One region of the Hymenobacter chitinivorans DSM 11115 genome, then DNA from elsewhere that is predicted to be linked to it. Evidence: riboswitches for the same ligand, from Rfam matches in the RefSeq annotation. Region 1 holds a riboswitch; each other region holds the start of a gene.
What was found. Region 1 has a riboswitch for S-adenosylmethionine ahead of CLV45_RS03500 (ATP-grasp domain-containing protein). Riboswitches for the same ligand answer to the same signal wherever they lie in the genome.

Region 1 (3,271 bases):
ATCCTGCCACCACGACGATACCACGTTCAATGACAGGCGGCCGTTGCTGATGTGGTCGATGTTGGCGGCCTGCTTGGCCAGCAAAGCGGGGGAGTGGAAGGTAGGCCGCACGGCCACCATCAGCTCGATTTTCTTGGTCACGGCGGCCAGGGCGGCGGCCGTGCTCCAGGCATCCAGGCTGGGAGCTTCCTCGCCCTTGATGTCGTTCAGGTTGAGTTCGGCAATCAAAGACAGGTCGTAGCCCAGGTCCTCACTGCGCTGGGCCAGGGTCTTGACGTAGTCCCAGTCGGCGCGCATGTTTTCGTCTTCGACGTTGCGCAGCCACCCGCCAAAAACGGGCATCCAATATCCGTATCTCATTTTAATGTGCGGAATGTGGTTGAATGTGAGTAATGTGCTGTTTACTCGGCTGCTACTGCGGCCACTTCAGTGGCGTAGGCCGTGGCGGCTACGCCGGGCAGCTGGCTTTCGAGGTAGTCGACGAAGCGGGAATAAGGGTCGAAGCCGACTACGTTCACGGCGTCGGCCACGAAGTTGGACAGGGCGTTGACGTCGTAGAAGAGCACGTCGCCGGTGCGGTCGTCGATGAGGTACTCGATGCCACCCACGTCGATTTTGGCGGCGGCCACGATGCGCTCCACGGCGGCAATTACCTCGGCCGGGGGGGTAAAGGCTTCCACCTGAATGCCTTTCTTGGGGGCTTCGGTGAGGCAGAACTCGGCCGACGTTTCCTCGGGAATCTGGCAGATTTCGGCGGGGCAGAGGTTGAAGCTTTCCCCGGTCGTAAACACCTTCATGGCGTAAAGAAACTTGCCGTCGAGGGTTTCGACGCGGTGGATGTTGCCGCCGCGGGGCGTTACGTACTCCTGCACCAGGGCCGTCTGGTCGATGCCCAGATCAATCTGATTGGCTGCTACGGCCGCTTCCACGCCCTCGATGGTGTCGAAGCGGATAATGCCCGCGCCGCTGCCGCCGATGTTGACTTTCACCACGATGGGGAACTGCAGCTGCCGGGCGGCGTCGGGCACGCGGGAGGCGTGGTTGACGACGAAGGATTTGGGGTATTTCAAACCCAGGGAGGCAAAGAGGGAGAGTTGCCGGGCCTTGTTGGTTTCGATGGCCGTAGCCGCCGAGCCGTTGATGATGCGCGTACCGATACGCTCCAGGTGGGTGGCAAAGCCGGCGGTGTGGAAAATGCCCTGGCCGTGGCCGCGCAGGTAGGCCGAGGAGCTCATCCGGTTCACGACCAGCGAGTAGCGGCTCTCGGTTTCGGAGGGGTCGAAGAGGTGGTGGGCGGCGTCAATCTTTTCGTAGGGCAGGCCCCGGCGGTCCAGCTCGGCAAACAGGGGCTTGAACCATTCGGGGTGCTCGTAATAAATGCCAATCGGCTTTTGGGGCTGGGCCATGGGTTGTATGGAAAAATATGTGTGACAGGGGAAGGGCCCGGCCGCGGAAAAGCGGCGGGCCGGAAAAATCCGAAAGAGCAGAAGCTTGCGGCTAGTTGCTTAGCGCTAAGAGCCCCGCATAGAGCCAAACCCAACAGACGCGCCGCAACGCAGCAGAATACTGTTCGGGTAAAACCAGACAGACGGGGGTAGCTGCGGGCTAGGAGCCAGAGCAGCGGGGCAGGACCGCAAGCACGGAAGCTAGGCGGTCAGCGGGCTAGAGGGGAAAAAGGAAACTAGCAACAACAGCCCGCGCCAGCCAGAGGCCAACAACAGCCCGCGCCAGCCAGAGGCCAACAACAGACGGCGGCCGGGGCAGACTGGAGTTGGGCTACGAAAGCAGCGGAAAGGGCAGAAAAGTTGTTGGCAGTGTCCACGGCAACTTGTTTTTATATGGTCAGGACTTGGCACCGTTCCAGCTCATCACTGGGGGTTGCCGGCGTATCGTCGAGCCTGTCTCTCCACGCCTCTGTATAAAAACAATCCTTTGGTCAGAAAGAATTGACTCGGCAAAGGTAAGGCAGCGCGCGGCACAGTTACAACCCCCGGCCGGGCTCCGCCTCCGAAACCTTGTAAACGCAGCGTAGCCTACCAACAAAAAAGCCCCGGAGAGGTTCCCCGGAGCTTTTTCAACAATCTGGCAAAGCCGCTTTAGGGCAGCTGGCGGGCCGCTTTGGTTTTTACTTTGGTCTTGCCTTTCCCGGTTTTTTGCTGGCCGCCCGCCGTCGAAAAAGCCGCGGGGCGGGCGGCCAGCACCTGCTCGGCGGCCACGCGCTGCAGGGCTACGGCATCGGTTGGCAACAAACCCAGGGCGGCGGCGGCCTGCTCCTGGGGGCCCAGGCGGCGCGGGTCGTAGCCCGTAATTTCGCCGAACAGCACGCAGGCATTCAGGTAGGCCCCGGCGGCGCTGGGGTGGTAGTGGTCTTCGCCCCAGAGGTTGAGCTTGCCGGCTTCGGGCTGGTAGGGGTTGCGCAACGCCACGCCGGCCTGGATGGCCCGCAGCCAGGCGTCGCCGGCCGGGGCCACGCCCGTGAAACGGCCGTTAAGCCGGGCCGCGCCATAGTAGCCGCGGTGCAAATCCTGGCTCATCGAGTCGAGGGGCAGGCCGGAATACGCCTTGCCCGCGGGGTAGGTCTGGTCGGCCCGGGCCCAGGTTTGGTAGAAATACAGCCGGGCCGTCGGGTTGGCCTGGTGCACGAGCTGCTCGATGCGGGTCGAGTAGTCCCGGAAGGTGTCGGGGTGGCCGGAGCGGCGGGCCGGTAGCGGGTACATGCTGTGCTCCTGCAGCACCACGGTATTCCAGCGGGGCTGCCGCAGAGTGTACTGGGCGCTGTCGAAGTGCAGCTTGAGGGACTCGCCGTTGATGCACTGCAGGTGCACTTCGTAGGCCAGGCCGGCTTCGTCGGCAAACTTCTTGAAAATGGCCGGAATTCCGCCCCAATCCCCGATTTTCTGCTTCCCGACCCGCTCGATGGTAATGGCTGCGGCGTTGTAGCTAAATACGGGGTTGTAGCGGCCGTGGAAAAAGCTGTTGCCGACGAAGAGAATGGTTTGGGGCTTAGGCGGGGCCTGCTGGGCTCGGCTGCCGCACGGGGCTAAGAGGCCGAGCAGGAAAACAGTAACAGGGGAAAGGCGAAGCCGAAACCGGGGAAAAAGCATAGCAAAAACGACGCGCAAAAGAGCAAGCCGGATGGCAAAAGTAACGGATTCGCGCTGCTAAATCCTTTCATTGGGGTGGGGCGGTACCGCTACCGGCACCAGGTCCGACTCGGCCGGGGCCAGCACGCCTTGCAGGGCCAGCTGGTGGCGCTGCTCGTCAAACTCGC
Region 2 (3,271 bases), on a different contig from region 1:
CCCGCTCCTTGAATACTTCCTCGCCTTCCTTGAGCGAAATCGAGTTGACGATACTCTTGCCCTGCACGCACTTGAGGCCGGCTTCGAGCACGCTCCACTTCGAGGAGTCAATCATGACCGGCACCCGGGAAATGTCGGGCTCGGAGGCAATCAGGTTCAAAAACGTCGTCATGGCCTGCTCCGAGTCGAGCATGCCCTCGTCCATGTTCACGTCCAGGACCTGGGCGCCGCCTTCCACCTGGTCACGGGCCACCTGCAAGGCCTGCTCGTAGGCGCCGGTCCGGATGAGGCGGGCAAAGGCGCGGGAGCCAGTCACGTTGCACCGCTCCCCCACGTTGACAAACAACGAATCGGGGTAAATACCGAAGGGCTCCAGACCGGCCAAACGGGTGGCTTGGGGCACCTGGGGCAACTTCCGGGGCTGGTATTTCTCGGCCAGCTTGGCCAGCTCGGCAATGTGCTGGGGCGTGGTGCCGCAGCAGCCCCCGGCCACCGTCACGATGCCGTCCTTGAGGTAGTTCTCCACGACGGCCGCAAATTCCTGGGCCGACTCATCATAACCACCAAAGGCATTCGGCAGACCGGCGTTGGGGTAAGCCGAAATATGCACGTCGGCAATGCGGCTCAGCTCCTTGACGTAGACCTGGAGCTGGTCGGCCCCGAGGGCGCAGTTCAGGCCCACGCTCAGCAGGGGTAAGTGGCTGATAGAGTTCCAGAAAGCCTCCACGGTCTGCCCGCTCAAGGTGCGGCCCGAGGCGTCGGTAATCGTGCCCGAAATCATGACCGGCACCACTTTGCCGCCCTCGTCGAAGAACTTCTGCACCGCGTACAGGGCGGCCTTGGCATTAAGCGTGTCGAAGATGGTTTCGATGAGCAGCGTATCCGAGCCGCCTTCTACCAGGCCGCGCACCTGCTCCAGGTAGGCCGTGGCCAGCTCGTCGAAGGTCACGGCGCGGAAGCCGGGCCGGTTCACGTCGGGCGACAACGACGCCGTGCGGTTGGTGGGCCCAATGGCGCCGGCCACGAAGCGGGGCTTCTGCGGGTTCTGGGCCGTGAATTCGTCGGCTACTTCCTTGGCAATGCGGGCCGACTCGAAGTTGAGCTCATACACGATATGCTCCAAGCCGTAGTCGGCCTGGGCAATGGTGGTGCCGCTGAAGGTGTTGGTTTCCACCATGTCGGCCCCGGCGGCGAAGTAATCGGCGTGAATGCCCCGGATGATGTCGGGGCGGGTCAGGCTGAGCAAGTCGTTGTTGCCGCGCAAGGGCTTGGGGTGGTCCTGGAAGCGGGAGCCGCGGAAGTCGGTTTCCTCCAGCTTGTGGCGCTGAATCATGGTGCCCATGGCGCCATCGAGCACGAGGATGCGCTGCTGGAGAATGTCGTAAAGCGGGGAGTCGGGGCGGAGCGTCGTCGGTTGCATATCGGCTCAGTTAAGGAAACTAGCGGCGAAAAAGTGCCTATCCAGAAAGAGCCGCGCAGGGGCGCGTCCTGTTCTTATCTTCTTCCAGAGCCGCAGCTCTAGAATGGGAGTTAGCACCTTGTTTTATTTCAGGTTGCTAAGACGTCGTCGGGCCCAATCCCTCGGTCTTTCTGGATAAGTAACAAAGCGAAGATAGCGCAGGAAATTCCAGAATCCAATTTTAGGCGACCTTGGGGCGTTACGACTTGCCCTACCTGCCTTTATTCGGGCCATAATTCTGGATTATCTGCCGCTGCTATGACCTTACTCTTACCCAGTCGAGCTCTCACAGCTCTTTTACTCATGCTGCCCGGTGTGCTGCAAGCCCAGGCGCCGCCGCCCGCTGAGCACGGCCTGCGGGGTCAGTATTACGACGGCAAAAACTTCGAAAAGCTAGTGCTAACCCGCGTCGACCCGGCTGTCAATTTCGACTGGAGTCGGCGGCAAAGCGGCCCTGGTCAGCCCATCAAATATTTCGTGGCCCCGGCACCGGGGGTGCCCGGCACGTGGTTTTCGGCGCGGTGGACGGGCTTCGTGCTAGCCCCCAAAACCGGCACCTATACCTTCGTCATGGCCTCCGACGACGGCATGCGCGTCTGGGTCGGTGGGCACCAGATCCTGGACTCCTGGGTCGACCAGCCCGTCACGCGTTACACTGCGCAAATGAAACTTACCGCGGGCCGCTACTACTCGGTGCGGGTAGAATACTACCAGGTAGAGCGGGATACGAAGGCTTTACTGGCCTGGCAGCTACCCGGCTCCACCGCCGAGCCGGTACCCGTCCCGACCAGTAATCTGTACGTGAGTCTGCCCGCTGCCGCCCAGCCCTTTGCGGCAAAACTTCCGGCTGCTCCCACGCGCGGAGCCATCAGCAGCATGGCCGCACCAGCCACTAAAACGGCCCCGACAACGGCTACGGCCGTCAAACCCAGTCGCGGCGTGACGGTGCCCGGCCGGCTGCCGGGCGGTATCGGGTTGCAAGCCACGTACTATGCCGGCTCGGTGCGGGGAGCGGCGGTGCACAGCCGGGTAGAGCCGAAGGTGAACGTGACCTGGCGCGGCACCGCGCCTGCGCCCGGCGTGCCGGGACAGGGCTTCTCGGTGCGCTGGACGGGCTACGTCCTGGCCCCCGAATCCGGGATTTACGTGCTGCATACCGAGTGGGACGATGCCACCGACGTGCGCTTTGCCGACGAAAATGTGCTGGCCATGGAGAAGTACGAACCCGAGTATTTCCGGCCCCGCAAGCCCCCGATTCCCGTGGATATGGTGTACAATCTGCAGGCCGGGCAGCTGTACCGCATCGACCTGACTTACAAAAATGTGCAGGGCGTTTCGCGGGCCATCCTCTCGTGGGCCCGGCCGGCGGCGCTGGGCAACCCGGCTACGTTGGAAGCTGCTTTTGCCGCCAAGGACCGCGCCGGACTGACCGTGATACCCCAGCAGTTTCTGTACCCGGAGCTGCCCCGGCCGCTGCCCGAACCCGCGCCGGTTACGGTGGTGGCGCGGCCCGCGAAAGTCCCGGTAGCTGCGCCCAAGCCCGTGTTAGCCGTAGCCCGACCAGCCCGGCCGGTAGTTGCTAAGCCCTCAGCAGTGCCTATTCGGGTAGCGGAGCCGGTGGTAGAGCTGCCCGACCTGAGTGCGCTGAGCAAAGGGGCAGCCGTAACCTTGTCCCAGCTGTACTTCACCCAGAGCACGGCCACGCTGCTGCCATCGTCCCGGCCGCTGCTGAACGCCCTGGTGCAAAAGCTGCGGGAGCAGCCCGGGCTGCAGCTCGAAATTGCCGGCCACACCGACAACGTGGGTGAGCCG
Region 3 (3,271 bases), 520 kb from region 1:
CTCCCGGCGCAGCTTGCTGTGCTTCTTGCCGTAGCCGTAGTAGATGGCTAGTCCGATGGCCAGCCACACGAAGAGGCGCAGCCAGGTATCCAGGGGCAGGGAAACCATCATCAGCACGCAGGTTAGGATGCCTAGGATGGGCACCACCGGCACCCAGGGCGTGCGGAAGCCGCGCGGGGCGTTGGGCTCCTTCTTGCGCATGATGAGCACGCCCAGGCACACCATCACGAAGGCCAGCAGGGTGCCGATGCTGGTCATCTCGCCTACCACGGAGATGGGCACGAAGCCGGCAAAGAGGCTAATGAATACGCCCAGCAGCAGGTTGGACTTGTGCGGGGTGCTGAAGGTGGGGTGCACCTCGGCAAACACTTTCGGCAGCAGCCCGTCCTTGGACATGGAGAAGAACACCCGGCTCTGCCCCATCAAATCAACGAGGATAACCGAGGTGTAGCCAATGAGAATGGCAATGATGATGGCCGAGGACAGCCAGCCGTAGGGCGTCTTCTCGATGGCAATGGCCACCGGGGCGGCACTGTCCTTGAACTCCTTGTAGTTGGCCACGCCCGTCAGCACGTGCCCGAAGAGAATGAACAGCACCGTGCACACCAGCAAGGACCCGATGATGCCGATGGGCATGTTGCGCTGCGGATTCTTGGTTTCCTGCGCCATCGTGGCCACGATATCGAAGCCGATGAAGACGAAGAACACGACCCCGGCCCCGCGCAGGATGCCGCTCCAGCCAAACTCCCCGAACACGCCCGTGTTTTGGGGGATGTAGGGCTGGTAGTTGGCAGGGTCGATGTATTGCCAGCCCAAGGCAATGAACACGAGCACGACGGCGACCTTCAGCGTGACCACCAAAGCGTTGAACCACGCCGAGCCCGAGGTGCCCCGGATGATAATGGCCGTAATGGCCAGCACGATGAGCATGGCCGGCACGTTGACCACCCCCGACACCACGCCCCCATCGGCCAGGGTGGCCTTTTCGAAGGGCGACATCACCAGCTGGGGCGGAATGTGGAGGTTGAACTTGTCGAGCACCTTGACCAGGTACTGCGACCAGCTGATGGCCACCGTGGCCGCCCCGACGGAGTACTCCAGAATCAGGTCCCAGCCGATAATCCAGGCGAAGAGCTCCCCCATCGTGGCGTAGGAATAGGTGTAGGCCGAGCCGGCTACGGGCACCATGGAGGCAAACTCGGCGTAGCACAAGGCCGAGAAGGCGCAGCCCACGGCCGCCACCAGGAAGGACAAGGTCACGGCCGGACCGGCGTTGTTGGCCGCCGCGATGCCAGTGAGCGAGAACAAACCCGCCCCGATGATAACGCCAATGCCGATGGCCACGAGGCTAAAGCCGCCCAAACTACGCTTGAGCGTACCCGCCCCCGTTTCGGCTGCTTCGGCGCGAAGCAGCTCCAGTGATTTTTTAAGCATACAAAGTAGTAGGAACCCGCCGCGGCGGGCTCAGAAGTGAAGAGGATTCCGGCTGCGGCCTACGCGCTGCTGCAACAACGACTGGCCCGCGCAACGGCGCCGGGCCCGGCCGCAACCGGAAATAGAAAAGAGTACGAGGAAAGGGCTCCGCAGACGCGGGAGCCGGGCGGCATCTAGGCCGCAGGGGCCAGCGCCCGGTGCTTTAGCAACAGCAACAACACCGGCCCATACCGGCTACGGCCACAACGGGCACAGGCAGCACAATCACAAACGGGCAGGCGGGGGAAGCGGTCCACGGCAACTTGTTTTTATATGGGCAGGAATTGGCACCGTTCCGCCAGGGGGCGGGGGGTTGCCGGCGCTTCGCGGAGCCTGTCTCTCAGCGCCTCTGTATAAAAACAATCCTTTGGGCAAAAGAATTGATGGCGCAAAGGTAGCGCGGGCCGGGCCGGATTTGCAACCGGGGCCGTAAATTCGCCGCCACGGGCCGGTCATGATGGGTTGGCAAGCCATAAGAACGTCCTGCGGAACAGCGCACGAGCCCTGGCGAATAGAACGTCATGCTGAGCGGAGCAACGCGCAGCCGAAGCATCTCTACCGCCAAAGTAAATAGGATTACCATTGCAGTAGAGATGCTTCGGCAGGCTCAGCATGACGGTTACTAGTGCCCGCGAGATGTCTCGCCTTGCTCGACATAACGTTCTTTTTGCATCATCAACGCCGCTCGGGCTGGTTGCGGCCCGTCCAGTCCACTTGGCGCCCAGCTCAACCTAATGCAGGTAAAAGCAGTAGGTGTCGGTACGGCTTCGGCGCCGGCGTGCGGCCTGCCCTGACGGCTTAACTTCCTCCCTTCTCCTTACCGGCCGGGTGGCCGACGGCTTTGTAGGCCGCTAGGCACTCGTAGAACCCAGCCCGGCCCTTCCCCACCCTATGCACCCCGGAGTAAAAACCGCCCTGAAAGTAACCGGCTACACCCTTGGCTCCCTCGTGGGCATTGCCGGCCTCTACGTCGCCTCCTCGTTTGCCCTGTCGCGCATTCCGGTCAACGCCCAGGACCAGGACCCGGCCGAAGACGTGGACATCTACATCCTTTCCAACGGCGTGCACACCGACATCGTGACGCCGGTGCGCACCCGCTACATCGACTGGACCGAGCTGGTGCCCATCGACAACACGCCGGCCCGCGACGCGTCGGCGCAGTTCGTGGGCTTCGGCTGGGGCGACAAGGGCTTTTACCTCGACACGCCCACCTGGGCCGAGCTCAAGCCCAGCACCGCCTTCAAGGCCATGTTCCACCTGAGCTCCTCGGCCATGCACGTCACCTTCCACCGCACCATGCGGGAATCGGAGAGCTGCGTCAAAATCCGCATCAGCCAAGAAGAGTACCAGCGGCTCATTGCCTACATCAAGGCCAGCTTCGACTACGACGCCCAGGGCCGCCCCTACTACATTCAGGGCCACAGCTACGGCCAGCACGACTCCTTCTACGAGGCCCAGCGTACCTACAGCTTCCTCTACACCTGCAACACCTGGGCGAATAACGGCCTGAAGGCCAGCGGGCAGAAAGCCTGCTTCTGGACCGCCTTCGACTCGGGTATCTTCTACCAGTACCGCCGCAAAGGCCCCAACGTGGTGCGGGAAGCGGCCAAGTCGGTGGCCTGGCACAGCTACGCGGCGGCCAGACCCAGGCGCAGCCGGTAGCAGTTCATGGCCGTGGTGCTGAGCTGCTGCATGAGCTTGTAATTGGCCACCGCCCCCACCGCCGCCCCAATGACGGGCACGAGCTGGGCCAGCTTGGCCAGGTCGATATAGTCGCGGTATTCCTGCTGAAACGTGC

Region 2: another riboswitch for S-adenosylmethionine. It lies ahead of metH (methionine synthase); the one in region 1 lies ahead of CLV45_RS03500 (ATP-grasp domain-containing protein).
Region 3: another riboswitch for S-adenosylmethionine. It lies ahead of CLV45_RS05750 (amino acid permease); the one in region 1 lies ahead of CLV45_RS03500 (ATP-grasp domain-containing protein).

The regions. Positions count from the first base shown of each region.
Region 1 is NZ_PGFA01000001.1:851,924-855,194, forward strand. It holds gene CLV45_RS03495 (LLM class flavin-dependent oxidoreductase) at 1-360, opposite strand, end outside; gene CLV45_RS03500 (ATP-grasp domain-containing protein) at 402-1,406, opposite strand; SAM riboswitch class I at 1,832-1,925, opposite strand; gene CLV45_RS03505 (DUF4886 domain-containing protein) at 2,097-3,104, opposite strand; gene CLV45_RS03510 (dicarboxylate/amino acid:cation symporter) at 3,162-3,271, opposite strand, start outside.
Region 2 is NZ_PGFA01000003.1:320,197-323,467, forward strand. It holds gene metH (methionine synthase) at 1-1,420, opposite strand, end outside; SAM riboswitch class I at 1,492-1,601, opposite strand; gene CLV45_RS18305 (PA14 domain-containing protein) at 1,763-3,271, shown strand, end outside.
Region 3 is NZ_PGFA01000001.1:1,374,713-1,377,983, reverse strand. It holds gene CLV45_RS05750 (amino acid permease) at 1-1,434, opposite strand, end outside; SAM riboswitch class I at 1,740-1,833, opposite strand; gene CLV45_RS05745 (TIGR02117 family protein) at 2,365-3,135, shown strand; gene CLV45_RS05740 (EcsC family protein) at 3,102-3,271, opposite strand, start outside.